One region of the Bacillus sp. BC08 genome, then DNA from elsewhere that is predicted to be linked to it. Evidence: riboswitches for the same ligand, from Rfam matches in the RefSeq annotation. Region 1 holds a riboswitch; each other region holds the start of a gene.
What was found. A riboswitch is a leader RNA that binds a small molecule or an ion and turns the genes downstream of it on or off. The one in region 1 is predicted to bind S-adenosylmethionine.
Positions count from the first base shown of each region.

Region 2: linked by a shared signal. The riboswitch ahead of ACXVYO_RS17680 (sugar ABC transporter substrate-binding protein) and the one ahead of metK (methionine adenosyltransferase) in region 1 are both predicted to bind S-adenosylmethionine.
Region 3: linked by a shared signal. The riboswitch ahead of mtnW (2,3-diketo-5-methylthiopentyl-1-phosphate enolase) and the one ahead of metK (methionine adenosyltransferase) in region 1 are both predicted to bind S-adenosylmethionine.

Region 1 is NZ_JBTGPA010000035.1:100,515-110,764, reverse strand. It holds gene ACXVYO_RS18605 (glycosyltransferase family 4 protein) at 1-340, shown strand, start outside; gene ACXVYO_RS18600 (molybdenum cofactor guanylyltransferase) at 621-1,223, opposite strand; gene ACXVYO_RS18595 (MogA/MoaB family molybdenum cofactor biosynthesis protein) at 1,220-1,729, opposite strand; gene ACXVYO_RS18590 (hypothetical protein) at 2,062-2,241, shown strand; gene ACXVYO_RS18585 (hypothetical protein) at 2,248-2,427, shown strand; gene metK (methionine adenosyltransferase) at 2,469-3,668, opposite strand; SAM riboswitch class I at 3,836-3,957, opposite strand; gene pckA (phosphoenolpyruvate carboxykinase (ATP)) at 4,186-5,772, shown strand; gene ACXVYO_RS18570 (hypothetical protein) at 6,048-6,248, shown strand; gene ACXVYO_RS18565 (ATP synthase subunit I) at 6,442-6,825, opposite strand; gene ACXVYO_RS18560 (hypothetical protein) at 7,255-7,476, shown strand; gene ACXVYO_RS18555 (DMT family transporter) at 7,505-8,410, opposite strand; gene ACXVYO_RS18550 (iron-sulfur cluster biosynthesis family protein) at 8,605-8,928, opposite strand; gene ACXVYO_RS18545 (hypothetical protein) at 9,019-9,222, shown strand; gene ACXVYO_RS18540 (collagen-like protein) at 9,417-10,250, shown strand, end outside.
Region 2 is NZ_JBTGPA010000034.1:308,254-318,503, forward strand. It holds gene ACXVYO_RS17660 (hypothetical protein) at 1-128, opposite strand, end outside; gene ACXVYO_RS17665 (L,D-transpeptidase) at 233-994, opposite strand; gene ACXVYO_RS17670 (SDR family oxidoreductase) at 1,063-1,929, opposite strand; gene ACXVYO_RS17675 (NCS2 family permease) at 2,131-3,432, shown strand; SAM riboswitch class I at 3,523-3,628, shown strand; gene ACXVYO_RS17680 (sugar ABC transporter substrate-binding protein) at 3,718-4,830, shown strand; gene ACXVYO_RS17685 (sugar ABC transporter ATP-binding protein) at 4,827-6,314, shown strand; gene ACXVYO_RS17690 (ABC transporter permease) at 6,298-7,287, shown strand; gene ACXVYO_RS17695 (sugar ABC transporter ATPase) at 7,315-7,587, opposite strand; gene ACXVYO_RS17700 (hypothetical protein) at 7,643-7,846, opposite strand; gene ACXVYO_RS17705 (ABC transporter ATP-binding protein) at 7,879-8,529, opposite strand; partial or broken gene ACXVYO_RS17710 (FtsX-like permease family protein) at 8,530-8,982, opposite strand; gene ACXVYO_RS17715 (hypothetical protein) at 9,157-9,552, opposite strand; gene ACXVYO_RS17720 (patatin-like phospholipase family protein) at 9,749-10,250, opposite strand, start outside.
Region 3 is NZ_JBTGPA010000035.1:756,688-766,937, forward strand. It holds gene ACXVYO_RS22145 (nitroreductase family protein) at 125-742, opposite strand; gene ACXVYO_RS22150 (GGDEF domain-containing protein) at 1,074-2,366, shown strand; partial or broken gene ACXVYO_RS22155 (serine hydrolase) at 2,457-3,594, shown strand; gene ACXVYO_RS22160 (NAD(P)-dependent oxidoreductase) at 3,599-4,477, shown strand; gene ACXVYO_RS22165 (DUF3909 family protein) at 4,483-4,815, shown strand; gene ACXVYO_RS22170 (hypothetical protein) at 4,858-5,133, opposite strand; gene ACXVYO_RS22175 (1,2-dihydroxy-3-keto-5-methylthiopentene dioxygenase) at 5,438-5,950, opposite strand; gene ACXVYO_RS22180 (methylthioribulose 1-phosphate dehydratase) at 5,928-6,566, opposite strand; gene ACXVYO_RS22185 (2-hydroxy-3-keto-5-methylthiopentenyl-1-phosphate phosphatase) at 6,563-7,222, opposite strand; gene mtnW (2,3-diketo-5-methylthiopentyl-1-phosphate enolase) at 7,219-8,463, opposite strand; SAM riboswitch class I at 8,528-8,633, opposite strand; gene ACXVYO_RS22195 (aminotransferase class I/II-fold pyridoxal phosphate-dependent enzyme) at 8,698-9,876, opposite strand; gene ACXVYO_RS22200 (carbon-nitrogen family hydrolase) at 9,891-10,250, shown strand, end outside.

The DNA of each region.
Region 1 (10,250 bases):
TGCCTGTTCTAACATCATGGTATTTCCATCCGCTACTGAAACGTTCGGAAATGTCGTACTCGAATCACTTGCATGTGGTACACCTGTCATTGGTGCAAATAGTGGCGGGGTTAAAAATATTATTACAGATGGAAAAACGGGAGTTCTTTGTCCCCCAAAAAATGAGGACGCATTTCTATCATCCATTTATTCTTTATTGCAAAATGAAGAGCAACTTACGCAAATGGGCATAACGGCTTCGTCTTATGCCCAATCAAAAAGCTGGGATGAGATCTTTCGTGGCTTACTTGACCAGTATAAAGAAGTCCTTCAGCACACCTCATCAGAGTTACTTGCTTAAACAGAAAAACTCCCTTCAAAAATGAAGGGAGTTTATTACATGGTCATAAATTTTAGTTTAATAAATGATACATAAGGTGAAGTATCACATTATTCCTATATTCATTATAACAAAAAGATACATAACTAAACAGACTTGTAATAAAAACCCATAAAAATTAATATATGGTTATACAGTATTTTTACTGTATGATGATTTTAAGAAATTCCCCTTAAAATCAACTTACTCAGATATCTTTATACAGTAATTGTTCCCCAATTTCTGTATATCAAAAAACCTTTCATTCATTTGAAAGGTTTTTTTGAGCCTGCATATATTCTTCTTTCGTATTTACGTTCATAAACCAATCCGCATTCGCTTGTACATCTTCTCCAGAAACATACTTCACATTACATTGTGATAAAAGCTGGCCCATACTTCTTTTTTCTTCCTGAAGCAAAGCATAAACCTTCTCTTTCACACGGTTATGATACGCTGCAAGTAACGGTTGTTTCCTTCCATTAATAATAGGGACAACCGCATCATATTCATTGCTCGTTTGCTCTAGTAAAATGGTAAACCATTCATGCGAAACATTTGGCGCATCACAAGGCATAATAGCATACCAATCTGCTTCTATATATTCCATTCCTGATACAATTCCAGCAAGTGGTCCATTTCCTTTATAATGCGGAATATCTTCTATAACAGGAACTTGTACAAGTTCCTCTACTCGCTCTTTTATATCGGAGTTACTAATGACCACAACTTCTTGTAACGCAGTTGTCATCACTTTCAAAATCTGCTCAATAAAAGTACTACCTTGCCAGCTCGCTAAAGCTTTCGGCTCACCGAATCGACTCGACATACCGCCCGCCAATACAATTCCAACATACTTACTCATTGGCGATGCAGCTCAAATGTAATATGACCTAATTCCGGTAAAATTAATTTATTCATCGCAAGGCGAACTGCTCCGCTAGACCCTGGCATAGAAAAGACAACTTTGCGCCCAATTGTACCGCCAATCGCTCTACTTAACATTGCGCTGCTTCCGATATCTTCTAAATAACTAATCATGCGGAACAACTCACCAAACCCGACAATTTCTTTATCTAATAAAGCTGATACTGCCTCAATCGTCACATCACGTTTCGTAATGCCAGTACCGCCATTTGTTAACACGACATCAACATCTTCCCTATGATAACCAGCTAACACCGCTTGCTGAATACTTTCTTTATCATCTTTTACAATTTCATAAGAGGTCACTGTATGCCCTGCTTCTTTTAACAATTCATGTAGTAGTTGTCCGCTCTTGTCCGTCTCTTCTGTACGTGTATCGGAGATCGTTACGATTTTGCAACGCACTTCTTTCGGTGCTTGTTTTTTATGTTCAGTTACGCTCATTTTTCATCTTTCCTTTCATTTAACTTTGTAAAATTATGTATAAATTAAAGAATTCAATATGATACAATATAAGTATATTTATCCATATAAAGGAGCTTTACATGATTCAAAATATGACACGATACGTACCCATTATACCATTCCTAATTATATTATCCCTTTTTCAATGCATCGCTTACAGGTTCGATATTAACTTTTTAAAATTGTATGTGCTTATGCCTGATGGTGGTATTCGCTACTATTTGACTAGCACATTAATCCCTCTCGTACTTGCCTATATAGTAGATTTTATATTCAAACGTTCTATCTCTAAATAAGGAGGTCTACATATTATGGAATTTTATAAAAAATTAACAACAACATTTATCCTCTTATTCGTCGCTTCCATTACTGTTGGCTTTTCTTTAAAAGGCGCAATTCCATACGCTACATTAGTAAGCATTATATTCGCAACACTATTTTTACTAAGCAGTGCCTTTTGTGCAGGAAAAGCACGCCAACTGAAAGGGTGACCGTCTATGTTCCGCAAGAAACCTATCCTTTGTAAATCATGTAAAAAAGAAATACAAACGTATGAAAAAGCATACATTCATACGCCATTTCCGGCAAGTGGTATGACGAACATGAAAAAGTACATTGAGCTAGAAGGAGAAGTTTATTGTGGTTCTTGCATCCAAGTAGTAAATAAAACAAAATAAAAAAAGCTTTGCGCTCACGGCGCAAAGCTTTTTTTCATATATTATAGACCAGCTTGCTCTTTTAAAGCTACAGCTTTGTCTGTACGTTCCCATGTTAGATCTACATCAGTACGTCCGAAGTGGCCGTAAGCTGCTGTTTGTTTGTAAATTGGGCGACGTAAGTCTAGCATTTTAATAATACCAGCTGGGCGAAGATCGAAGTTGTTACGAACTAGTTCTACTAGTACGTCTTCAGATACTTTACCAGTGCCGAATGTATCAACTGAAATTGATACTGGTTGTGCTACACCGATTGCGTATGCAAGTTGTACTTCTGCTTTATCAGCAAGACCAGCTGCTACGATGTTTTTCGCAACATAACGAGCTGCATATGCTGCTGAACGGTCAACTTTCGTTGCATCTTTACCAGAGAATGCACCGCCACCGTGGCGAGCGTATCCACCGTAAGTATCAACGATGATTTTACGTCCTGTTAAACCAGCATCACCTTGTGGTCCACCAATTACGAAGCGGCCAGTTGGGTTAATGAAGAATTTCGTTTCTCCATCCATTAATTCTGCTGGAACTACAGCTTTAATTACATGCTCTTTTAAATCGCGATCGATTTCTTCCCATGTAACATCTGGATGATGCTGTGTAGAAATTACGATTGTATCTACACGTACAGGTTTACCATTTTCATCATACTCAACTGTAACTTGCGTTTTTCCATCCGGACGTAAGTATGATAATGTATCATCTTTACGTACTTCAGTTAAACGGCGAGCTAATTTGTGAGCAAGTGAGATTGGAAGTGGCATTAACTCTTGTGTCTCATTACATGCGAAACCAAACATTAAACCTTGGTCTCCTGCACCAATTGCCTCAATCTCAGCGTCAGTCATTTGACCTTCGCGTGCTTCTAGCGCTTGGTCAACACCCATAGCGATGTCAGCAGATTGCTCATCGATAGATGTTAAAACTGCACAAGTTTCTGCATCGAATCCGTATTTTGCGCGTGTGTAACCAATGCCTTGAATTGTTTCACGAACGATTTTTGGAATATCTACGTAAGTAGAAGTCGTAATTTCCCCCGCTACCAATACTAAACCAGTTGTTACAGTTGTTTCACAAGCTACACGTGCATTTGCGTCTTTTGATAAGATCGCATCTAAAATTGAATCAGAAATTTGGTCACAAATTTTATCTGGATGTCCTTCAGTTACAGACTCAGATGTGAACAGATGACGTTTTTTTGTCATGTGGTAAACCTCCCTACAGTAATTGTATATATTGTACGGAACTCATCCTTAATTTGCCACAAACTGCGACATACATTTATTCTCCCACAAGCATACAGAAAAACCTTTCCCACTTTACATAGAGGAAAGGTTTAATTTGCTACTTGCATACTGCTTTTTGCCCTTCGCTCTTATCGTTCGAGACCTGTAGCCTCGCACAGGTTTTAGCACCTATTCACCTGTATTTACCACTACAAGTGAGGTTGCTGGGCTTCATCGGGCCTGTCCCTCCGCCAGCTCGGGATAAGAGAGTATCCGTCCCAACCTATACTAAAGAAATGATATTCATTTGTCAATTAATATTCACATTTTCCTGAAAGTTTTTCTCAATACGCCTGAAATGAAATATTAATAAGGAAATAATGCATTCACACAAACAAAAAGAAATAAATAGTATACATTATTTATATAATTGTGTTATACTCTTGTTGGGGATTACGAGAAATATTTCATTAAATGAAAAGGATGGTATATAAATATGAGTACTGTGAATGTCCAAATTGGTTTACACGAATTATTGAACGGAAGCAATGCACAGATTCAACTAAGTGTTCCGCAATTAGTGGAAAAAGTATTAATGCGAAATGAAGGGAAATTAACTTCTACTGGTGCCGTTTCTGCTTCAACAGGAAAATATACAGGACGTTCTCCTAAAGATAAATTTATTGTGAAAGAAGCATCGGTTGCTGACAAAATTGCTTGGGGAGCAGTGAATCAACCGATTTCTGAAGAACATTTTAATAAATTATATACTAAAGTTTTAGAATACTTAAAAGAAAAAGAAGAGTTATTCATCTTCAATGGATTTGCAGGCGCTGACCGCAATTACCGCCTACCAATCCAAGTTATTAACGAATATGCATGGCACAATTTATTTGTACATCAATTATTCATTCGTCCAACTGAAGAAGAATTAACAACTCATGAATCAGAGTTCACAATTGTTTCTGCACCGAATTTCAAAGCTGATCCAGCTGTTGACGGTACAAACTCTGAAGCATTCATTATGGTTTCATTCGAAAAACGTATCGTACTAATTGGTGGTACAGAATACGCTGGAGAAATGAAAAAATCAATCTTCTCTATTATGAACTTCTTACTACCTGAACAAGATATTCTTTCTATGCATTGCTCTGCAAACGTAGGTGAAGAAGGCGACGTAGCACTATTCTTCGGTTTATCTGGAACAGGTAAAACAACATTATCTGCTGATCCAAACCGTAAATTAATCGGTGATGATGAGCATGGTTGGTCTGATAACGGTGTATTCAATATTGAAGGCGGTTGCTACGCAAAATGTGTAAACCTTTCTCACGAGAAAGAACCACAAATTTTCGATGCAATCAAATTTGGATCTGTTTTAGAAAACGTTATCATTAATAACCAAACGCGTATCGCAGACTATAACGATACTACTTTAACAGAAAATACTCGTGCTGCATACCCTATGCATGCGATCGACAATATCGTACTGCCAAGTGTTGCTGGACACCCAAATACAATCATTTTCTTAACTGCTGATGCATCTGGCGTATTGCCTCCAATCAGTAAGTTATCAAAAGAACAAGCTATGTATCATTTCTTAAGTGGTTACACTAGTAAACTAGCAGGAACAGAGCGCGGCGTTACATCTCCGCAAGCAACATTCTCAACTTGCTTCGGTTCACCATTCTTACCACTTGATGCATCTCGCTATGCTGAAATGCTTGGTGAAAAAATCGAGAAACACGATGCGAAAGTATTCTTAGTAAACACTGGCTGGACTGGTGGCGAATACGGCGTTGGTAAACGTATGAACTTAGGTTACACTCGTGCAATGATTCAAGCAGCATTAAGCGGCGAACTTGCAAAAACAGAAACAGCTAAACATGACATCTTCGGTCTTGAAGTTCCACTTCACGTACCAGGTGTACCTGACGAAGTGTTAATGCCTGAACAAACTTGGGCTGATAAAGCTGCTTACAAAGCAAAAGCAATCGAGCTTGCGAGCGAATTCAAAGAGAACTTCAAAAAGTTCGACAGCGTTTCTGAAGATATTATTAACTTAGGCGGTCCAATCGCTTAAGTACAAACTTTCTGTTGGAATAACCCTTTTTACTCATATGAATAAGTGTCGTGTAACCGTAAAGTTCCGCGTACTCACCGACAAAACCCAATGCGGCTTAACGGTTACACACACTTACATAAAAAAGAAGCTTACGTTTTTTACGTAAGCTTCTTTCTATATCTTCTCTCTTCATCCGTGATGTAGTTCGGAAAAATTACAGAAAATTCATTTTATAATTATTCGATTTTCGTTTTTTATGATAAAATTTACATATACAGGAAAGGGTGAGTCCTATGAAAAATTTGTCTCGTACAGGAAAAATTTTATTCAGTTACGGAGCGATCCAACTATTTTGGGGACTTGTGATGCTTAACGTTAATTTATTTCAGCATACAAGTGAAACGATAAAATATATTATTCTAATTACTGGAATAACTTGTTGTATTATATCCACCTTTTTAAAGAACCTAAGTAAGGGTCATACTAATACGTAATTTCATATCAACTTATTGGAAGCAGAAACCTGCATTTTATACAAAGTTACGCTTCCTATTGTAATATCATCACTGATCCCAGATTAACCCATTTTTACATAGACGAATTACGGCTTCGAATATATAAATTATATCCCTACTCACTACCTCTCTCGTTTCACATCGCATGGGGCTAAAACAGTCTTTTATCTTTTTAGCTCTTCTTTAATTCTTTTTCATCCTTCATACTATAGTAACCTAAATTAACAACAATTAAGAAATAGCCACCCATAATCCCTACTGCAAATGCCCACATAACCATATGATGTTCAATTTCGTACATAATAACAGCACCCAAAATAGCTGCTGCAAAACGATTAAACATACCAAGCGTCGGTGCTTTCGTTTTCTTTACGATACTATCTCCAAGCTTCTCAATTCGTCTCCCTAAAAGCCAAACACAATACATACTTACAATAAGTCCAATTCCTGCACCTAGAAAATGAGCTGAAAACGGCGTTAACATCCAGCCTAGTAAAAGAAAACCTAGTAAATAATACGATTGAATTTTAAACGATCTTAATGACATACTAATCATGCTGTTCTCCTCTTCAGTAATTTTTATCCCGCATTAACGGGCAGTAAGACCCTCACCTCAAAATTCAGCGGAAGCAAAGAAGTTAGGTGGGGGATCAACTGCCCGTAAAAGCCCGATTGGTTCAACTAATAATCAGTGGGGGATGCCCCCCTCCACTGATTAAAGTTTCACTTTATCTATCCAACAAAAAATTTCTTTCCAGTTTATACTACTTACATCCATTTCACTCAAATTAAAAACAACATAAACAGTATGTTTATGTTGTTTTTAATGTTTTTAGGAAATAATATTATACAAGATTTCAAACATCATATTCTCATAATTTGTGACGTTTTTCCAAACATTTTTCGTCCATTTATGAAAAAAGTGATATCAATCTATGAACATACGGATATGATGTAATAAGCACACAAATAAAGGGGGCGTCTAATGATTTATTTTTTAATGGCTCTCATTCACCTCATTATCCCTGCACTTATTGGACTTTCATTGTATTGGTACACGAAAAATCATAGTATTTTTTACGCTGTCCTCGGTGTTCTTCTTCCAGGTATTATTCTTATCACACTCTTCCGTATTCCATTTTTAAACTTAATTCCACTTATTACTGCTATCTTATTTCTCGTCTTCTTACCAAAAATAAAAAAATAGGAAAGCAGATCATAGGTGATCTGTTTTCCTATTTTGATATAGGCTCCCCCGCAATAGAATGAATTTTTACTTTCTCCGATTTCACAAGCCATAGACCGGAGAAAATAATAATGCCACCGATTATTTGTTGAAACGATACATATTCATTTGCCCATATAGCTGCAAATAAAACAGCTACAAGTGGCGTTATATACATATATACCATCGTATGTGACGCTCCAATTTTTTGAATACCAACATACCACATCACTAAACCAAATACTGTTACAAAGAAAATCGAATATAGTAAAGCAAACAGTGTCATTCCATGTGTAATGTGAAATGGCATTATAAACACGTATGGACCGCTTAACAATAAAAGCGGAATCGCGCCAACTAATGCTGACCATGCGGTAACACGTAATGCTGAATATTTTTTAATTAATGGACCTGCTAAGACAGGATAAAGCCCCCAGCATATTGATGCAATTAGCCCCATTCCATTTCCATAAAAAGAACTAGCAAGTGAATGTCCTGCTACTAAAACTAATGCTGCACCGCCAAAGGCAATGATAGAACCGATAAACTTTCGAGAAGAAAACTTTTCTTGTTTCAAAAAAATCGCAAATAAAGTTGTAAAAATAGGTGAAATAGAAATGAGTAAAGAGGCATTTGTAGCGGATGTATATTTGACAGTTTCCATAAACAATGTTTGATACAGTACAATACCTACAACGCTAACGATGATTAATCTAGGTATATCCTTTCGTTCCATATAAACCGACTTTTCAATAAAAAAGGTAAGGAGTAACATAAGCGGTGCCGCCGATATCATCCGAAGTGCAGTAAACTCAATTGCTGTAAATTCTAAAAGCCCATATTTCGCAATCGTAAAATTGATCCCCCAAATAATAACGACTGTTAAAATTAAAAATTCAATCCCCCATCTTCTCATGCGTATCCCCTCCGCAAATAAGATTATACAGAAAATTCAATCATATGTACATTTCATTATGTGAAAAAATCTTTGTATTACATGGAGAGTTTTTCTTCGGTACATAAAATTATATCAGCGGTTTTTCGAATATATCGACTTATACAATTAAAAAAGGTGGTTCCAAAACACATTTTGGAACCACCTTTCCTTTACTACACTCGAACGTGTAACTTCATATTTGGATTATAAAATTGACTCGGGCTCTTCAACTGAAAAGTGCCTCCACCTTCATGCCAATCAACTGTTAACTTATCATCCATAAATACAAGCTTTGTGCGATCTGCAATAAAATTCATTGCGCTAGATTCGATATCCACATCGCGCTCATCTTTTTCTGCTACAGCTACTAAATCGATAATTCCACTCATGACACAACCGCAACCTTCATTATCGTAAAATAACTTTATATATTTCGCTTCATTTGGAATCGTATCCATAATCTTTTTATATGCTGCTTCTGTTACAGTAACGTACATATGTTAATGCTCATCCTCTCTCGTATCATTCATATATTGTACCACTATTTTTCCAAAACATTGTATACAGAAAATTAAGACTAATATACGATGTATGTCATAAAGGAGGTTGTATCACTCATGTTCAAATTACTGCGATACCCCATCTTCTTAGGGCTACTCGGTAGCTTTTTTATTTCTAGCGGAATCGTATTACAACATATACTTCCCTATTCTCCTTCTATTGGCTGGATTTCAGGTTTTATTTGTTTCCTATCCGCTTCCTATTTTGCTATGAAAAATAAGAAAAACTAACCAGGCGGAATTCTGTTAAGCAGGAAAAACAAACATGTCACTCATCGTTAGATCTAGCACAATCTATTTCTCCCCTATTTTTGAAATCTAGACATACAATACAATCGAACACACAAAAATATAGAATTCATAATATGTATATAGTAATTCTATTTTTAAAACTAGTTTTTCAAAATATAGAAAGGAGAACATACATGTACCCACGTAATTGTTTTAGTTGCGACGGCAGACGCAACAGTGGCTCTACCGGAAACACCGGGCCCACTGGTAGCACGGGACCTTCCGGCATCACTGGACCTTCGGGCTCTGTCGGGCCTTCCGGAGCTGGTTTTCAAAGTACTACCGCCTTTAGTCTAGCAGCCGCTCCCACCTATAAAAAAGGACAAGTTGTCACTTATACGAGCAGCGGCTATGTTGTAAAAAAGGATGCACCTCAAGGATTTCCAAATGTATCTCCAGATTATATCGTATTAGTAGAAAGTGGGCCTACTGGAAACACTGGATCTACCGGCAGTACCGGACCTATGGGTAATACTGGACCTTCTGGTAGTACTGGACCTTCCGGCATCACTGGACCTTCCGGCATCACTGGACCTACGGGTAATACTGGATCTACCGGCAGTACCGGACCTATGGGTAATACTGGACCTTCTGGGAACACTGGACCTACTGGGAACACTGGACCTACTGGAACTGTAGGTAGTGCATCAGCAAAAAGTATTGTTTTTCAAGGAACAAATGCTGGTTTTCAACGTATAGCGGGTTCTCCTGGAATTGACTCTAATGTTATTCCGTATGTCACTGCTGGAGCCGGTAGTATAGTTGGATTTTCTGCGTCTATAAATATAAATAATTTACCTGCTGCTGTTTATACGATTAATATTTGCAGGAATGTCCCAACAAACCTCACTGCCCCTACGTCTAGTTACATCCTATCTACTATTACCTTAACTACCTCTGACAAAATTACCGGAACTATGATATTTTCAATTAAACCGACGGATACTGGATCAGGACAAATTCAAGTG
Region 2 (10,250 bases), on a different contig from region 1:
ATAAATCCGAAGAACAATATTAAATCAACATATGGAACATAAAAAGAAAAGACGAGAAATGCATACAAATACACGATAAATAAACAGGTCGTCACTAAGAAAACTTTAAAAGCAAATTCACTTTTCATAATGGAACCGCCCCCTATCTGTACTGTATTATATTCAGCAAAATACAATAGTTGCAGTTAAACTCAAAGTAGAAATAAGCTACCGTCTATAATACGGTAGCTTATTACGGAACATTATATTTTCGTTTATATATATTACTTAAAACCGAAGAAGGAATTTGCTCATAACGAATTTTTTCTCCAGTTTCATCAACAATATACAAATTGTTTCCTATATAATATAATCCATCTTTTCGTTTTGAATACACCTTATATCTTTCATTCGGCAATACCGTTTTCACTTTCGTTAACTGCCCATTTGGTTCTTGCCAATATATATCGGCACGGTCTACTAACGTAAGCACGCCAATTTGCTCTTCTTTTACTTTACGACCATTCCAGCTTACAACGCGGTAACCAAGCTTATTCGCTTCATATTCAGGGCTCGTATGAAAACGGGAAATGATTACTTTTGTTTGTAATTGGACTCGGTCATATAGCCACTGTATATCTCTGTCATGCATACGGATACAACCATTTGATTCCCTACTTCCAATTGTCCATTCCCGATTTGTCCCGTGAATCGCATATTCATTTTTATCTAGTCCAAGCCATCTCGTACCAAGAGGGTTATTCGGTGCACCACCAGCTATTTTTTTTCGATGGTATTCTTTATTTTTATATTTAGTTATAATACAAAAATCACCTTCAGGCGTAGGGGTACGATCTCTTCCAGTTGTTACGGGGAATGTTTTTGTATAATTTCCATTTTCAAAAAAAGATAATTGGTTTGTCGTAAGATTCACTAATATTAGATGATCTGTGTCAGCAAAGGCACTAACCGGTAGGATGAAAAATAATAGTATGACGAAACATAATTTTTTCATCTATATCTCTCCCCTAGCGCTCACTATAATAAGTGGAATTAACTTTACTTTGCTCTTATAAATGAAAACTATCCATTTACAATAACGCCTCCATTTACATGTATCATCTGCCCAGTAACATAGGATGAATCGCCAGACGCTAAGTATACGTATGCTGGCGCTAATTCATACGGTTGACCAGGTCTTTGCATCGGAACATTGCTCCCAAATTGAGCAACCTTCTTCTCATCAAAGCTTGATGGAATAAGTGGTGTCCAAATTGGCCCGGGCGCAACACCATTTACACGAATCCCTTTTTGTACTAACGACTGAGAAAGTGATCTTGTAAAAGCTACGATTGCTCCTTTCGTTGCGGAATAATCAATTAACGTTTCATTTCCTTCATATGCAACGATAGACGCCGTATTTATAATGACATCCCCTTTCTTTAAATGAGAAAGTGCTGCTTTCGTAACATGAAAATAAGAAAAAATATTAATGCGAAACGTCTTTTCTAGCTGTTCTGCTGTAATATACTCTAGCCCTTGCTGCGGATATTGCTGCGCAACATTATTTACTAAAACATGTAAACTACCTAGCTGCCGGACAGTCTCCTCTACAATATCTTTACAATGTTGTTCATTACTTACATCACCCGGTAACAGCACACACTTTACACCTTCTTGTTCTACACGTTGCTTCGTCTCATTTGCATCTCCATCTTCATCTAAATAAGCAATCGCGATATTTGCTCCCTCTTTTGCAAAAGCGATGGAAACAGCTCGTCCAATCCCGCTATCCCCTCCTGTAATTAATACATTCTTTCCTTTTAATTTTTCGCTTCCTTTATAATTTGGATCTTCAAACTGCGGAAGTGGATTCATTAATGATTCAATACCAGGTTGTTTATTTTGATGTTGCGCAGGCATTGTTACAAAGTTTTTTTGCTGTGGCATAGCTTCTTTCAACTCCTTTTCTTTATAATGCGCACAATAAAGACTGAAATTCACACATCGTTTTACGATTAATATTCGAATTTAAGACACAAAATATGAATTGTTATAAACTTTTTATGCAAAACTATTGCAAAATAGTTAAAAAACGAATATTATATATAACTGTTGTGAAAATTATTCGTAAACAGAAAGGATGTTTATATGTTTAACCTTTCAAAACATAAAACTTCTATTAAAACTGAAATTATGGCAGGTATTATTACCTTCTTAACAATGGCATATATCATTGTCGTAAACCCTGTCATCCTTGGGGATGCAGGAGTTCCATTTGAACAAGCATTTACAGCAACAATTATCGCTGCTGTTGTCGGAACATTATTTATGGCGATCTTTACAAACTTACCAATCGCAATTGCACCAGGTATGGGATTAAATGCTTACTTCTCTTACTCTGTTGTAAAAGCTCATGAAGGCATGACTTTCGCAATTGCATTCTCTGCTGTATTCGTAGCAGGTATGATTTTAATTTTGTTATCATTCACATCTTTCCGTACAAAATTAATGGAAGCAATTCCTGAAAACTTAAAACATGCAATTACTGCTGGTATCGGTCTTTTCATCGCCTTTATCGGTTTACGTTTAACAGGTATCGTTACAAAAAATGAAGCCAACTTAGTTGGACTTGGTGATCTTCACTCTGCTCCAGTACTACTAGCATTAGCTGGACTTGGAATTACAATTGTCCTTATGTCTTTAAATGTAAATGGTGCGCTATTTATCGGCATGCTATTAACTGGTATTATCGCTTTCTTCACAGGACAATTAACATTCTCAAACGGTGTTACATCAATGCCTGGATTACCAGAAGGAATTATCGTTTCAAATCCAATTACTGCTGTATCTGATGTAATTAACTACGGGTTATACGGCGTTGTATTTTCATTCTTCCTTGTTACATTATTCGATACAACAGGTACATTACTTGGTGTAGCTCAGCAAGGTGGATTTATGAAAGATGGAAAGCTTCCAAAAGCTGGACGAGCTCTTCTATCTGACTCATTCTCAGCAACAATCGGTTCTATGTTCGGAACAACACCATCAACAGCTTACATTGAATCATCTGCTGGTGTTGCAGCTGGTGGTCGTACTGGTTTAACAACTGTTACAGTAGCTGTTCTATTCGCACTAGCAGCATTCTTCGGACCATTAGTAAGTGCCGTTTCTGGTGTATCAGCTATTACTGCACCATCATTAATTATCGTTGGTAGTCTTATGATGGGTTCAGTTCGCCACATCAATTGGGACGCATTTGATGAAGCATTCCCAGCATTCTTAGTAATCTTAAGCATGCCACTTACATCAAGTATCGCAACAGGTATTGCACTTGGATTTATTTCTTATCCACTTATGAAAGTGGCAAAAGGACAATTCCGTGCTGTTCACCCACTTGTGTACTTATTCGGAATCTTGTTCGCTTATCAATTGATTTTCTTACCACATTAAAATCCCTCTTTATGAGGGATTTTTTTTATAAAAAATCATTTGACAACACCACAAACTTGTGGAATAATTCAAAATAGTTGAATATTCGATGTCTTATCAAGAGCAGGTGGAGGGATGAGCCCTACGAAGCCCGGCAACCGACCCATTTATGGGCACGGTGCTAATTCTTACAACACGTTGTGTTGAAAGATAAGAGTAATATGATAAGACGTCTTTTCTATATGAAAAGGCGTTTTTTTATTTTCACTCCCTCCCCTCTCTTCTTAGTTTAGGAGGGATTTTTTTATGAAAAAATTGTATTCCATCGTACTCATTGTTCTCTTACTTACATTAACTGCTTGTACAAATGAACAAGATGCTGTCTCTTCACAAAAGCAACAAACTGTGAAAAAGGTGACTACAACAGTAGAAAATCATTTACAAACAGAAATTCCAAACCAAATAAAGAAACCATTAAAAATTGCATTAATTATGCAAATGTCTATTGGAACTTTTTCCTCTCAATATATTGAGGGCGTCAAAAAACAAGTCGAGTTATTTGGCGGTAGTGTACAAGTCTATAATTCTGATAATGATTTAGCAAAAATGGCGGCAAATTTAGATACTGCTATTAATTCAAAAGTGGACGGTATTTTAATAGATCATGGCCGATCTGAAGCGCTAAAATCTGGAGTAGAAAAGGCATTGCAAGCAAATATTCCTGTAGTGGCGTTTGATAATGATCTACGCTTGCCAGGCGTAACGATTATTGATCAAGATGACTATAGTCTTGCATGGAAATCATTAAAAACATTAGCGGAAGATTTGAATGGACAAGGAAATATCGCAGTTGTATGGGTTGGTGGATTCGCTCCAATGGAACGTCGCAATGTTATCATTGATGCTTTTTATAAACGTTATCCAAATATAAAAGAAGTTGCACGATTCGGTACTGCTAGTAATAACACACCGCTTGATACACAAACACAAGTAGAAGCTTTACTAAAAAAATATCCGAAAAAGGGAGATTTACAAGCTATCTTCGCTTCATGGGATGAATTTGCTAAAGGGGCTGTCAAAGCACTCGAACAAGCTGGTCGTACAGATATAAAAGTATACGGCATTGACTTAAGTAATGAAGATTTACAACTCATGCAAAAAGAAAATTCGCCTTGGACTGCTACAGCTGCAACTGATCCAACTGAGATAGGTAAAATTCAAGTACGTTTTTTATATAAAAAAATTGCTGGTGAACAAACTCCAGATATTTATTCGCTAGAACCTTATTTAGTGAAGAAAAATAATTTACCAAAAGAAAATATAACAATGGATCAGTTATCAAAACACATAAATGGTTGGGGAGCTTCAAAAGATGGATATTCCCCTTGGATGAAAAAATTAGAGAAGGAGAAAAACTGATGACATTCTCTCTTCAAAACATTACACATTCTTATCATGTAGCTACACCTGTTCTAGAAGATGTTTCTATTCATATTGAAAAAGGCAAAGTGCACGCTTTACTAGGAATGAACGGCGCAGGAAAAAGTACTTTATTAAAAATAGCAACTGGTGAAATCCAACCAGTTGCTGGCAATATAAAAATCGATAATCAGACTGTTTCCTTTACTTCTCCACGTGATGCAAAAAAGCACGGTATTTCTTTCGTAACACAAGAAGTAGATCACGGACTTATTCCAGGATTATCTGTCTTAGAAAATGTACTAATCGATCAGTTAGCAATGCAAAACCGAGCAATATTCTCAAAATCAAAATTAGTCGCACTCGCGAAACAACACTTACAAACTGTGCAGCTCGATTTAAACGTTTTGGACGACGTTTCAAACTGCTCATTACATGAAAAACAGTTACTTCTTATCGCAAGAGCTTTATCTAACAATACAAATTATCTTTTATTAGATGAGCCAACTTCCTCTCTTGGGCCAAAAGAAGTGGAAACCTTTGGGAAGCTCTTAAAAGATTTAACATCAAAAGGTATTGGCATTATTTTAATTTCTCATCGTCTATCAGAGATTCGAAACTTTGCGGATGATGTAACTGTATTACATAACGGTAAAGTTTCACTTTCTGAAGCTATTACAAAGATTACGGATCAACAAATTGTGGAAGCAATGACTGGAAAACAACTTACACTTCCAATTAATACAGCACCAAAAACCGGAAGAAAAGAATTATTTAAAATACAAGAACTTCAATTACACAAAGGGCATTCTCCCCTTTCTCTCACTGTATGGAAAGGCGAAACTGTCGTGATATATGGATTAATTGGAAGTGGAAAAACAACACTCGCTGAGACCTTATTTGGTGCTCGTCATACGTATCATGCAAAAATAGATGGTCACAACATTACAATTAAAACACCGCGAGATGCAATTAAAGCGAAAATTGCACTTGTACCAGAAGAAAGAAGAAAGCAAGGCGTATTTCTTTCAGAAGACATTATAAGTCACACAAATTTACACCGATCTGGTTGGAGACGAAAACAAACCGAAGTAAATACTGCTACTGCAGCAATTACTTCTTTCGGCATCTCACCAAACGATCCAAAAGCCTTTATTCATTCACTAAGCGGTGGAAATCAACAAAAAGTCTCTATTGCAAAGTGGAACGGATTCAAACCTACTCTATTTCTTTTGGACGAGCCAACTAAAGGTGTAGACATAGCTGCGAAACAAGACATTTTTCAATTCATTCGCAACATTACAGAAAACGGAAGTTCCATAATTTATTTCACAGGGGAACAAGATGAAGCGCTACATATCGCTGATCGCATTCTTATACTGGCAAACGGAGAATTTGTAGGTGAATACTTACCGAACGAACTATCTCCTGAACAGCTTTTACATTTATCTGAAGGGAGTTATTCCATTGAATCTCGTTCATAAAACTAAAAAACTATATTTACCTACTCATCTTTTTTATCAATTTAGTACAATTGCTATCATTATAGGTGTTACAATTTTTTTCTCTATCGTCAATGATTCTTTTTTAACATACAACAATATTAGTGATATTTTACGCTCTATTTCTATCGTAACGTTACTTGCAATTGGTGTTACCTTTACATTAATTGTAGACGGATTTGATTTATCAGTTGGCTCTACCGCTAGTTTAGCAACAATTGCAGCTGCTTCTTGTCTCGTTTTATATCGACAAGAACTATTAGTTACACTGCTTATCCCTATTCTTTGTGGACTGTTAATTGGATTATGTAATGCACTACTCGTTATCCGAATTAAACTACCAGATTTACTAGCTACACTAAGTATCATGTATATCGTTAATGGACTACACTTAACATTTTCAAAAGGATCTTCCATTTATGAAGGAATGTCTGGGGCTAAAGGACATTTTATTCCATCCTTTTTATTTATCGGTCAAGGTTCTGTGCTAGGAATTCCAGTCCCTGTCATTATCATGCTTATCGTCGTTCTGATTGCATATTTATTTTTAGAAAAAACAACGTACGGTCGTTTCTTTTATATGACAGGTGGGAACCGAGAAGCTGCTAGACTAGCTGGTATTCCTACTGATCGTTACCGTGTATATGCTTATATGATTAGCGGTTTACTTGCATCTATAGGTGGTATTATTCTATGTAGCCGTGTGGGAACAGGACAAGTTTCAGCTGGCGCTCCATTATTAATGGATGCCGTTGCAGCTGCCTATATCGGTTACGCAATGTTCGGCGCCCAGAAACCAAATATAGTTGGAACATTCCTAGGCTCCGTATTAATCGGAATTATATTAAATGGCCTCACAATGATGAACGTCCCTTATTATGCACAGGATATAATTAAGGGGAGTATTTTAATTACAGCTTTAGCCTTTTCATTTATTAAAAAGAATCGTAAATAAAAAAGTAGCGCATCAAATTTCGATGCGCTACTTTCCTTTTGCAACAATCAAACGAACTACTTTCAATGCAAAAAGTAAAAGACTGTTCACTATCGCTGCAATCCCCAAAGTGACCGCTATCATCAGCTCTCCCATTCCATTATTCAACACAAACATAACAGAAGAAATGAAAGCCAAAATAAGCAATATGAACGTTGGTATATATTTAATAACAGGCTTCTTATATGATTTTTTTGAAAGAAGAAACGTAATTAACAACGTCATAATGATCACAAAATATACTATAAATAAGAAAACCATACGAAAGCCTCCACTATTCCTAAACTATGAAAAATATAAAAGGAGTTAAAAATTATTAATATTTTTCATTCATTTGTAATTCTTTACTATACTTTTGAATGCAAACTGACAAAATAACCATTACCATCCCTATACTGAACCCAATAATCTGATCCAGTAGTATGTCATCATGAATGAACCAGCGCAATAAAAATACACCGCCAAAAATAAGCAACATAGTAAATCCAGTATGTCTAAGCTCTTTATATACATTTTCCACCTGTATCACCACTCCATATACTTTTATCCATATTACACCACATATCCATCCAGCAAACGTATTGTCCTCTCGCAGTATGCAGCTACCTTTTGATCATGTGTAACAACTAGCACCGTTTTTCCTTGTTTATGAACCTCTTTTAAAATGCTCATAATTTTCTCTCCGTTTTCTTGATCGAGAGCACCAGTCGGTTCATCAGCAAGTATAATTTTTGTATCTTGTGCTAATGCCCTCGCTATCGCTGTCCTTTGCTGTTCTCCTCCAGATAATTCGTGAGGATAATTATTAATATGTCTCTCCAGCCCTACCATCTCAAGCATTTCTTTTGATATTTGTATACGTTTCTTATGAGAAATTTTTCTATATATAAGCGGGAGCATTACATTTTCAATCACTGTATAATCATCTAGTAGCGAAAAGTTTTGAAACACAAATCCAACTTCCTTATTTCTATACTTATGATAGTTTGACTTTAATTTACTCGTATCCATGCCATCTAAAAAATACTTTCCAGTAGAGGGGTTATCAATTAAGCCAATAATATTAAGTAAGGTTGATTTCCCTGAACCAGATGGTCCCATAATGGCTATCATTTCGCCTTTTTCTATTGTAAGATTAATATCTTTTAAAGCACTAAAATTACTCTTTCCGTATCCCTTAGCCACATTTGCGAGCTGAATCATCTATAACACCTCTTTCATATATGTATTTTTTATTTTTAGTACATTGAAATAAATGATTGCATATATAACAAGGATCATTACAAGTGATAAAGCACCTATAACAACCAATGATTCTATAGAGACTTTTAACGTTCCAAAGAAAGATAATATACTATTTTCTAGCCCTTTCTGAATTTCAATTACTCCGCTATTCTCCCATTGAAAATACATAATTCCTATACATATAGATAAAACGAATAACAACATATACTCAATAACAAACGGGAGACATAGTTGAAAAGTACTTGCTCCTAATGCTGATTTAATAGAAATATTTTTACGTTCCATATAAAGCGTGGCCATTGATGTTAATAAAATAGATATAAATGAAAAAGATAAGACTGTACCGCTTAATAATAAGGGATATGACATATTATCAATACCTTGCTTTTCATTTTCTAATAATTTATCCGGAATAGAAAGAAAAGAAATAAAAAATGCCATAAGAAGAATGACTGAAAACAGTTTATTGTTTTTTATATTTTTAAAAGCTAAATACATGTCTCTGCTCCTTTTAGATAAGAAGGAGATGATAAACATCCCCTTCTCCTTATCCAAATATTTATAAAGACAACTGTTTAATGCTTTTTACCACTGTAATCGTAAGTTACCATTACTATCAAAAGTACCTTTGTGTGTATCTTCTTGATAGTCATTATTCTCATTAGCATAATGCTCAGAGTATAGTCCTTTTGCACCAAAGGCGTTATATGCACCATTACTCACAGTTGCGTTTAATGCTCTTCCAGATTCATGGGATCCTAATTTGTCTGAAGCGCTTTCAATATATGAATTATTTCCATTTGATTTAATAAAAGAAATTGCTACTGAACAACGAGATGCATTTTGATTCGTAGTAGTTTGAGCTCTGTAAGATAGTAGGTTACCGCTTTTGTGACCGCTTAGAGTTGGATAGAATGCACTTGTTGAGATTGATGTTGCTAATATTACTAAAGTCGTAATTGAAAAGACTTTTCCTTTCATTAACAATCACCTCATAAATTTAATAGTTTAGTAGCGCTACATCATCATAATATCCTTCAAATAAATTCTCCTCAATAAGAAACCCGATGTTTTACAAACTCTTTAAACACTTAAACATTAATACATTTTTAAAAAAGTAACGTATAAGTGGCAATATAAAAAGACTGCGGAGAAATTCTTCTCCACAGCCTCATACTTATTTTTGTAAAAACGACTGTAAATCTGCAAACTGTCTCTTTGCATCTTCATAGCCTTGCTCATATAAATTTTGTAGTTTTGCCGTATCTTTTTCCATACGATCTACTTGAAGTTGTACTTCTGGACGAATAACAAATAAGTTCCCCGCTTGCTCTTCTTTTTCAATGTAGTGAAGTGTTTCATTATATACTTCATAACGATTTAACATCGTATTAACAAGGTTCGGATATTTTTTATAAGCTTTCGCTGCCACCCATCCAAACTTTGATTTTTTCTTAGCATAACCATGATTTCTCGTTAAAATAACGACTGATTTTTCAAATCCATCTTCTTGCGCTTTACGAACTGGAATCGGATCAGAAATTCCTCCATCTAATAACTGCTTACCACGGTAATTTACTACAGGTGCAATGAAAGGTAATGAACTAGATGCTTGTAATAAATTTAGTGCATCATCATTTGTTCCCTCTTTTTCAAAATAAACAGACTGTCCTGTTTCA
Region 3 (10,250 bases), 660 kb from region 1:
CATTGTAATATTACGGATGTGTGACAAAATAAAAAAGAAACGAAGGTAATAAAATTACCTTCGTTTCTTTTTTATTCGTATGAAAGTGCAGTAAAACCCTCACATTGATTCCAGTTTCACTTTATTATTTTGCCCATTCACTCACTTGCTCTACGCTCATTCGTGGTGCAGGGTGGCCTTTTAAAGTTGATTCACCAATTGTAATAAGCATAATTGGTACGTAGCGAGATGAAACATTGAATTCTTCTGTAAGTGCTTGTGGATTGAAACCACCAATAGCACAAGTATCCCAACCAGTTGCTTTAGCTGCAAGCATAAGCTGCATTGCTGCTAAAGATGCATTTGAAAAGGCTGCATCTCTTGGGAATTGTTCACGAGCATAGGCAGATTCAATATTTTTAGCTAAGCGCTCTTTTGCTTCCTCTTTCATAAATCCTTGTTCTACAATTGGACCATAAACTTGTTCAACATTTTTATAAGCTTCTAAATCACCTAAAATAGCGACTACAGCAGAAGCATCAAGAATTTGTTGTTGGTTATAAGCAATTGGATGTAATCGTTTCTGTACATCTTCACCTTGGAATACAAGGAATTTCCAGTGCTGCAAGTTCCAAGCAGAAGGTGCTTGAGCAGCTCCTTTTAAAATATCGTGTAACTCTGTAGATGAAATTTCTTTCTCTGGGTTGTATGCACGTGTAGATGTGCGTTCATATAGGACGTTAAAAAAGTTATCGTTTGTCATTATATATCCTCCAAATTACATATCAAACAATGAAAAAATATATGTAAAATATTCTACTTATATTTTGTAAGTTATCGAATTTAAGAATATAATATCTTTATTTTAATTGTCAAGTTTTAAAGCGGAAGCTAGGGCATTCATACAAACGATACAATTCCTATAATCATACACTAAAAAAGGAATTTATAGAGTGAAAAAGTGAAGATAACATTCTCAATTAGCTTGTTAACATGTATTCCTCACTCATTAAAGTTTTTAGAGAACAGCCTTTTATAAAATGTTTGTGAGGAATTCAGTAGAACAAGATATATGAAGTGAGTGAAGACTAGTGATGAACATACTACATTTTTTATTAGAGAATACGGTTTTCCAAAATGTATTACAAGATCTTCAGTTAAATGTCCTTTATATAGAAAATGGATGCACACATCAACAAACGATAGAAAATATCCATCCAAAATGTATGTTTATAGCAAATAGTTTTGAAGAAGGAGAATTATTGTTTCAGAGGACTAAACCACATATTGTAATTATGTATGTAACAGATTTTTCTCAAATAAAATATATAAAGAATATGTATAATCCACAGAGTACATTTATTGTCATTTGGGATCAACAGATAACAAGCGAGTTTGCAGAGGTGCTTACGTTAGGAATACGTAATATTGTGATAGCCCCTGTGACTCCACAAATGGTGTTAGAGGAAGTGAATAAGAGTTTGTATCAGCTTTCTTTAGTACGGCAAGTAAGTTTGCAACAAGAACTACTTCAAACGATGTTTGATTTTCAAAATGATCTATTATTTATAGTAGAAGACGATGAGATTGTTGATTGTAATACAAACTTTTTAGAGTTTTTTGGATATGAAAATTTGTTTGCCTATCGTGAGCAACATTTAGTATTTGCTGAACATTTTATTAGAGAAAATGGATACTATTCAACAACCCATGATATAACATGGTTAGATGATACATTATCATATGATAGAAGAATTAAGATGTCCAATTATGAAGGAGAAGTGTCGACTTTTTTATTGCGTGCGACACCACTGCCAGAAGATTTATCAAGGTTTATTGTGAAGTGCACAGAGATTACAGAATTAGATGAAATCTATCAAGAACAAGAAAGGCTTGCGATGATAGATTCGTTAACAGAGATTTATAATCGTTTGAAGTTCCAACAAATACTAGAGGCAGAATGGGATAATGCAATGCGTAACGATGAAAAAATAGCGCTTATTTTATTTGATATAGATAATTTTAAAACAGTAAATGACACGTATGGTCATGATTTTGGTGATTTAGCGTTAATTCAGCTTGCAGAGCTTATGAAATCTAAAGTGGAGCAGCAACATGTATTTGCAAGGTGGGGAGGAGAAGAATTTATTATATTAGTAACGAATACAGTAGAAAAAGAGGCATTTCAGGTTGCGGAATCATTGCGATTTTTTATTGAAACAAAGCATTTCTCAGGAATTTCGAAATTAACAGCTAGCTTTGGAGTTGCATTATATGAACAAGGGATTACAAGAGAAGAATTAATGCAGCGAGCGGATATTGCATTGTATGAAGCGAAAAAAAATGGGAAAAATCAAGTGTGCGTATATAGAAAAGAAAAAAAGTGATTTTTCGCAACAAATTGTTGCGATTTTTTTTTATTGTTCGATAATAGAATGTGGGGGGGATTTTGGACGAAGGAATTATGGAGGAACAACATGATAAAAAAAATAATGACGATGGCTTTGCTGTCAGCTGTAGTTTGTGGTGGAGTATACTATTTTCTCTATAATCCCAATATAAAGGAAAGCACTGTATTAACAACTAAGGTGAATCCTACTATTGAATCAGAAGTACAAGAGAATATAGAAGAAAAAGAAGAACAACAAATTGATTATGCTAGTATATCTCAAAAATTAGATCAATATTTAATAGGAAAGCAATTTAATGGAACAGTTTTAGTGACAGATAAAGAGCATGTTATATTGAATAAAGGATACGGGTATGCTGATGTTCAAAATAAGATAGAAAATACGCCTCAAACTAAATATCGTATCGGTTCTATTACGAAAACAGTTGTGGCCACATCTATTTTACAGCTACAGGAACAAGGGAAGCTAAATATTCAAGACAATGTAAATAAATATATTCCCTCTTTTCCGGTAGATAAAAATATCACCTTATATCATTTGTTAACACACACATCAGGTTTACCAGAAAGCGGAAAAGGGAAAGTGAATGCCGCTTCTCGTATAAATTTAGTAAATTGGATTGCAAGTCAAAAATTAGAATTTCCACCAGGCACAGGTTGGAGATATACAGATTATAATTATATGGTGCTTGCCTAATATTATAGAAAGCATATCAAAAAAACCTTTAGGAGATTACATAAAAGAAAATATATTTACTAAAGCAGAAATGAATGAATCTGGTATGGGAAATATGGCTCAGGGAGATCAGCATTTTGCTAAAGGATATGTAAAGAAAGAGAATGTACTTGAACCTGCACAAAAATTGTTAATGGAGTGGTTATACGGATGCGGTGAGATGTATACGACAGTTGGCGATATGAAGAAATTAGACGAAGCGATTATAAATGGGAAACTTCTTTCTGAACAAAGTATACAAGCGATGTTTTCACCTTCAGCAGAACGAAAATATGCATTTAGTTTTTACATATATCCGGATTATTTTCATAATCATGGTGTACTATCTGGTTGGAACACTTTCAATAATTTTAATAAAGAAAAAGGCACTTTTGTTATTTTATTTTCAAATGTGAAAAATAGTATAGATAATGATTTTAATAATGAGTTTCGAAAGATGGTAAGTGATTTATTAAAACAAAGGGGATGAGAAAATGGAACGTAAAAATGTATCAATAGGTTTCATCGGTATTGGTGTAATGGGAAAAAGTATGGTGCGTCATTTAATGCAAGACGGTTATAAAGTATATGTATATAATAGAACAAAAGCGAAGACAGACTCTTTAGTGAAAGATGGTGCAAATTGGTGTGATACACCGAAAGAGTTAGTAAAGCAAGTTGATGTTGTAATGACTATGGTTGGATATCCACATGATGTAGAAGAAGTATACTTTGGGATAGATGGAATTTTGGAGAATGCAAATGAAGGCATGATGGCAATTGATTTCACGACATCTACACCAACATTGGCAAAACGTATTAATGAAACTGGTAAAAGTAAGAATGTATATACGTTAGATGCACCTGTATCTGGAGGAGATGTTGGTGCGAAAGAAGCAAGACTTGCAATTATGGTCGGTGGCGAGAAAGAAATATATGAAAAATGTTTACCTTTATTTGAAAAGCTAGGAACAAATATTCAGTTGCAAGGGCCAGCTGGAAGTGGACAACATACAAAAATGTGCAATCAAATAGCGATTGCTTCAAATATGATTGGAGTATGTGAAGCTGTTGCTTATGCGAAAAAAGCTGGACTAGATCCAGATAAAGTATTAGAGAGTATTTCAACGGGAGCAGCAGGTAGCTGGTCATTGAGTAATTTAGCTCCTCGAATGTTAAAGGGAGATTTTGAACCAGGGTTTTATGTAAAGCATTTTATGAAAGATATGAAGATTGCTTTAGATGAGGCTGAAAAATTGCAATTACCAGTACCGGGTTTAAGTTTGGCGAAGGAATTGTATGAAGATTTAATGAAAGATGGGGAAGAGAATAGCGGAACACAAGTGTTATACAAAAAATATATAAGGGGGTAAATGAGATGGATCTTCAAAAATTTGATGAGATGATTGATACTGTACAACGAGCAACTTGTATACAAATTAATGAAAAACAAAAAGAAGCTTTTAAACAAAAATATGATTTTGAGCCGAAATTCGAATATGGAAGAGATGAAAATGGGCATTATGTTATTCGAACTTCAAAAAAGATGTTAGAAGAAATGGAATTTTATTTGGCATTGAAATATGATCGAGATGGAGTTGATCTATATATGCAAGCTGAGATTGACGGTATATGTCACGTATCTGTTAGCTATAGTGAAGACGTCTTGCACCTACAAGAATTGTTTCAATTTCTAGAAGAAAATAAATAAAAGTCCTCAGTTGAGGACTTTTATTTATTTTTAAATTTATAATTATAAGCTAGAAGCCCGGCGGCATCGTTCGATTGGGAATGGAATAACTTGTGCGATATGATTAGGACCGAATTGTTTTGCACGAGCATGGCGTACTATATAAAATGCACACAGAATTGAAACAGGAATAGCACCGAATAAGCCAAAAAATAAAGCGCTTACACAAGATGCGACAAAACCTAAAACACCAACTTCCAACTCTTCCATAATAGCTCCTAGAATAACAGGAAGTGCTCCACACGTAACGCCTAGTATAAGTGCGATAAGTAAACTCATGATTATCCCCCTCTGTTTGCGATATTCTTTTCCTTCTTAGTTATTTGTAGTATATCATATGCAAAACAGAATTTTCAGATAAAATTCAAAAAAAGTTCAATAAATGTTCAAAAAATGTTAAAAAATTCGCTAAAAAATAGAAGGGGAGATTGTTTTGGAATAGAAGGACTCATATGTTTGGGAAAATAAAAAATCAGGCTTATTTCAAAAATGAAATAAGCCTGTTCCATAGGAGGATGTATATATGTAGAGTGAATAAAAGGTTGGAAAAGGGGATCCAAGTCCTTCTATTCAACTAACTACCTTAATAGATTGGAACCCAGCCTTCAGTTGTAACAAAAATACGAATAGCTACAACTTGGCGATCATTTTGCAAGGTAAAATAATGTCTTGCATTTTCAGGAACAGATATGAGATCGCCTGGCTCAAGTTCAACGTCAAAGAACTTTCCATCTTTTCCTTCAATGGCAAAGATGCCATGACCACTAACAATAAAGCGAACTTCATCATCAGTATGATGGTGTTCCTTTTGGAAATTAATTAATAATTCGTCAAGGTTAGGTGTGCTATTTGAAAGTGAAATTACATCATGGGCTTTATAACCTCGGCGCGCTGAAACATCAGCAATTTCTTTTGAGAACACAGCTAATATTTCAGCCTTGTTTTCATCTGTTAAAGAGTAATTTTCATTTAAATGAGTAGGAAGTTTAGAAATGTTCCATTTCTCATATAAAACGCCTTCCTCTTGTAGAAATTTATATACTTCCACTTCATTTTCAATGCGAGTATTTACTTCATGAATACGAATTTGCGCCATTAGAAACGCCTCCTTGAATTGATAATAGTTTTATATGAAATTGGAATAAAAACTCATAAGCTTCTAATCTTTTCTTTGCATCAAAGCTATCTCGGCCCCATACGGTAATACCATGGTTACGGATTAATACTGCTCCCGAATCGCCTTGTATATGTTTTCGGAAGTTTTCACCAAGCGTTGGAATATGAGCATGGTTTTCGATAATAGGAATGTTAATTGTTGCGCCTTCTTCCCAAATATCGAGAGCTTTAATAATTTCTTGATTTTGAAGGGTGACTGCATCACTATATAAATTTGTAATGACATTGTTATCAGTTGTATGAACATGAAGTACGCATCCGGCATTCGTATTGTTATAAATATGTGTATGCAATATTGTTTCTGCTGAAGGACGTAACTCAGTCTCTAATACGGGAACCCCTAGATGATCTACTAATAGAAAATCATCTGGAGTAGTTTTTGTTTTATCTTTACCACTTGCTGTAATGAGAAAAGTGAGTGGTTCATGACTAACCTTTATAGAAATATTACCACTCGTTGCAGGAAACCAATTTCGTATTGTTAATTCTTTTTTAATCTCGCTTAAGTCATACCATTGACGAAAAAGTTGTTTCATAATTTCACCTCCAACAAATGTTTTAATGCAGATTGAACATCGTGAAATGTTTCAAAAGGTATATAAGCAATATGATTCTCTTCACATTTTGTAATAAGGTAGTCGCGGGCAAATACTTTATCCGCTTGTTTTGCAGCTTGTAAATCAGTAATGGAATCTCCAATTACAATATGGAAGTCATTCGTATCACTTAATTTGCGGATTAAAGATGATTTACATAATCCGCAATGATTTTGACATTGATGATCACAAGGGTGAGGCCATTTAACGGTAATGAATTCACTTGAAAAGTCTGTTTCATTACAGTAAATTTGCTCTTTTGGAATGATTCCATGTAAGAGTGGATAGACGAAGAAATCCATTCCACCTGATATAACGTAAAAAGAAATGTCATTTTCATTTACAAATTGTATAAATTCATGAAAACCATTACGTATTTCAGCAGTTTCTATTAAAAATTGAATCATATTATCGTGTAGACTAGTAGGTATTAATTGAAATAATTGAGAAACACCTTCTTGAATAGACAGCTCTTGTGATAAAATTCTATTCTTTACTTCTTCGGCTTCTGGTGGTGCAAATTTTTCCATAATGGACATAATGTTATCATTATTTGTAATCGTGCCATCGAAATCACAAAATACTTGAATACTCATAATTTCACCCCATGAGAAGGATTTCCCCATATTTGTAGTGCACTATGCAAATTTATGTCATCTACTTCATGGAGTGGTGTATTTTGCAAAGTAGCATCAATTGCAGTACGGAAAGCTTTCCCGCCGCCTTGCGCCCCATTCGGATGTCCATGTATCCCGCCGCCAGCATTAATAACAACATCTTTACCGAAATCTCGCACAATAAAGGGAACGAAACCAGGGTGAATACCAGCAGACGGAACAGAAAAACTCTTCTTGAAAAATGGATCGTCTTCAGTTAAATATTTTGAGATAGCAAGAGCTTCCTCTTTTTCTAGTGCAACACTTCCGTATGGAGATGGGAATAATGAAAAGTCAGCTCCAGCATAACGTAATAGCTTTCCGAGTAATAATGAAGATGAAACTCCATATAACTTGGATGCTGAGTAAGCGCCACTTACAGCAGGGTGTGCCATAATGGGAACTGGGATTTCATCATCTTCTGCTAGTGATTGTAGTACATCTAGTCCGTAAGCAAATACGTTAAATAATAGAATATCAGCGCCAGCTTGCACTGCACGCTTCGCATTTTCTTTTAAATCAAAAGTTCGTCCTGTTAAATTTACGGCATATAACGTTTTATGCCCGTATGTTTCATATACGGATTGTAAAACTTCTTTTCCAGATGCGATGCGTTTCGTAAGTGGTGTTAATGTATTCTCAAATAATATCTCATCATCTTTTACTATATCTACACCACCACTTGCTTGATCGCGTAATTGCGTTTTTAAATACCCAATATTTCGTCCAATCATCCCTTTAAAAATACTCATTAAAAGAGGACGCTCATGCACTTGTAAAAGGTTTCGAATACCATCTATGCCGAACTTTGGGCCAGAAAAATGTTTTTTTAACTCGTCTGAAAAAGTTAAGTCAATTAATTTCACTTCGCCATCAAGTGATAGCTTTCCGAATGTAGTTGTTAAAATTGCTGGTAAATCTGGACTGAAATTTAATAATGGATATTCGATTTTAATAATCCCGCGTTTTACTTTTTTACGTAAATACGAATTGATATGTTCTTGATCAGCTAATTCCTCAACATGAATGACGTTGCCTTTATGCTGTTTTAATTGTTCTTGCAATAAGTGTGGCAAATGTGTCCAAGAGCCAATTGTTAAACCGAGTGCAATTTGCTCAGCTTTTTTTTCTAAGTTATGTGAATCATCATGGATTAAATATGTCGCTATAATTCCGCTCATTGTTATACCCTCCTAGTTAAATAAAAAAACCTCTCAGCTAAGGAGAGGTTTTTTTACAACCAGCTCCTTATCTGTCAGCGTAATGCTGCGAGAATTAGCACCGTGTCTACAATTGTAGATCGGTTGCCGGGTTTCGTCGGGCTCGTCCCTCCACCTGCTCTTGATAAGAAGTATTTAGAAATGTTTAAATTTTTAAGATAACTGAATTTTGTCAGATATTTTTCATGTTGTCAATTACTTTTTGAAAAAATTTAATTTATCAATTCGCTTAATGGCTTCTCGTAATCTATCTTCTGTATGCAAGAGACCCACGCGGACATAGCCTTCCCCATGTTCACCAAATCCAACACCAGGAGCAACTGCAACGTGTGCTTTTTCTAGTAAAATATCAGAAAATTGCTCAGATGTATAACCTTCTGGTACTGGAAGCCATGCAAAGAATGAGCCGGTTGGAATGTCTACATTCCAACCAATTGAGTGACAAGCTGAAATAAGAGCGTTCCTTCGAGATTCGTAACTATTTACAAGGTCTATTACGCAAGACTGTGAACTTAATAGTGCTTCGCGGGCAGCATCTTGAACTGCACCAAAAATACTAACGTACATATGATCTTGTAATAAGTTAATGGTTTCAATGACACTTTCATTTCCTACTGCAAAAGCGATACGCCACCCAGCCATATTGAAAGTTTTCGATAGAGTATAAATTTCAATTCCTGTATCTTTGGCACCGTCTGCTTGCAAGAAACTAACAGGTTTTTGACCATCAAATCCAATGGCACCGTAAGCAAAATCATGAACAACTAATATGTTATGTTCATTAGCAAAATGAATGGTTTCTTCAAAGAACTCTTTTGATGCAGTAGCACCAGTAGGATTATTTGGATAGTTTAAAAACATTAATTTTGCTTGTTTCGCAATAGAGTCATCAATTTTCGTATAATCTGGTAAAAAATTATTTTCTGCCAGTAGCGGCATTGTTTCAAATTGTGCTTTTGCTAAAGCAACTCCTGATAAATAATCTGGATAGCCTGGATCTGGAACGAGAATAGTATCACCAGGGTTTGTAAAACAAACTGGTAATTCTACTAATCCAGCCTTTCCGCCAAACAAAATAGCAACTTCTGTTTTGGGATTTACTACTACATCATATTCACGTTGATAGAATGTTGCCACGGCTTCTTTTAAACTTTCATGTCCGCGAAATGGCGGATATTTATGATGAATGGTTTTTTCAGCAGCATCTTGTAAAGCTTTTACGATATGCTGCGGTGTTGGTTGATCTGGATTACCTTGACCTAGATTAATAACATCGTGACCAGCTGCTACGACTTTGTTAACTTTTGCAACAAGTGAAGCGAAAAATTGTGTTGGCAATGATGTTACTATCTCAGAAGGTTGAAATAATTTCATACTTTCCACCTCTTTTGAAAGTTGTTACAATTCTAGTGACAAATGATATAATCTTTCCAGTATTTTGTAAAGAAAAAATTAAGAATGGGGCTGACAAAATGAAAGTCGCATGTATTCAAATGGATATTGTCTTTGGAGATGTAGAAAAAAATATTGAGAATGCTAAAAATAAAATAAGCGAAGCGATGAAAGAAAGACCAGATGTTATTGTCTTACCAGAACTATGGACAACAGGATATGATTTAACGAGACTCTCTGAAATTGCAGATAGGGATGGATTGGAAACGAAAGAAAAGCTGAAAGAATGGTCGAAACAATATGGTGTACATATTGTCGGTGGTTCTATTGCGAAGCAAACAGAGCAAGGTGTTACA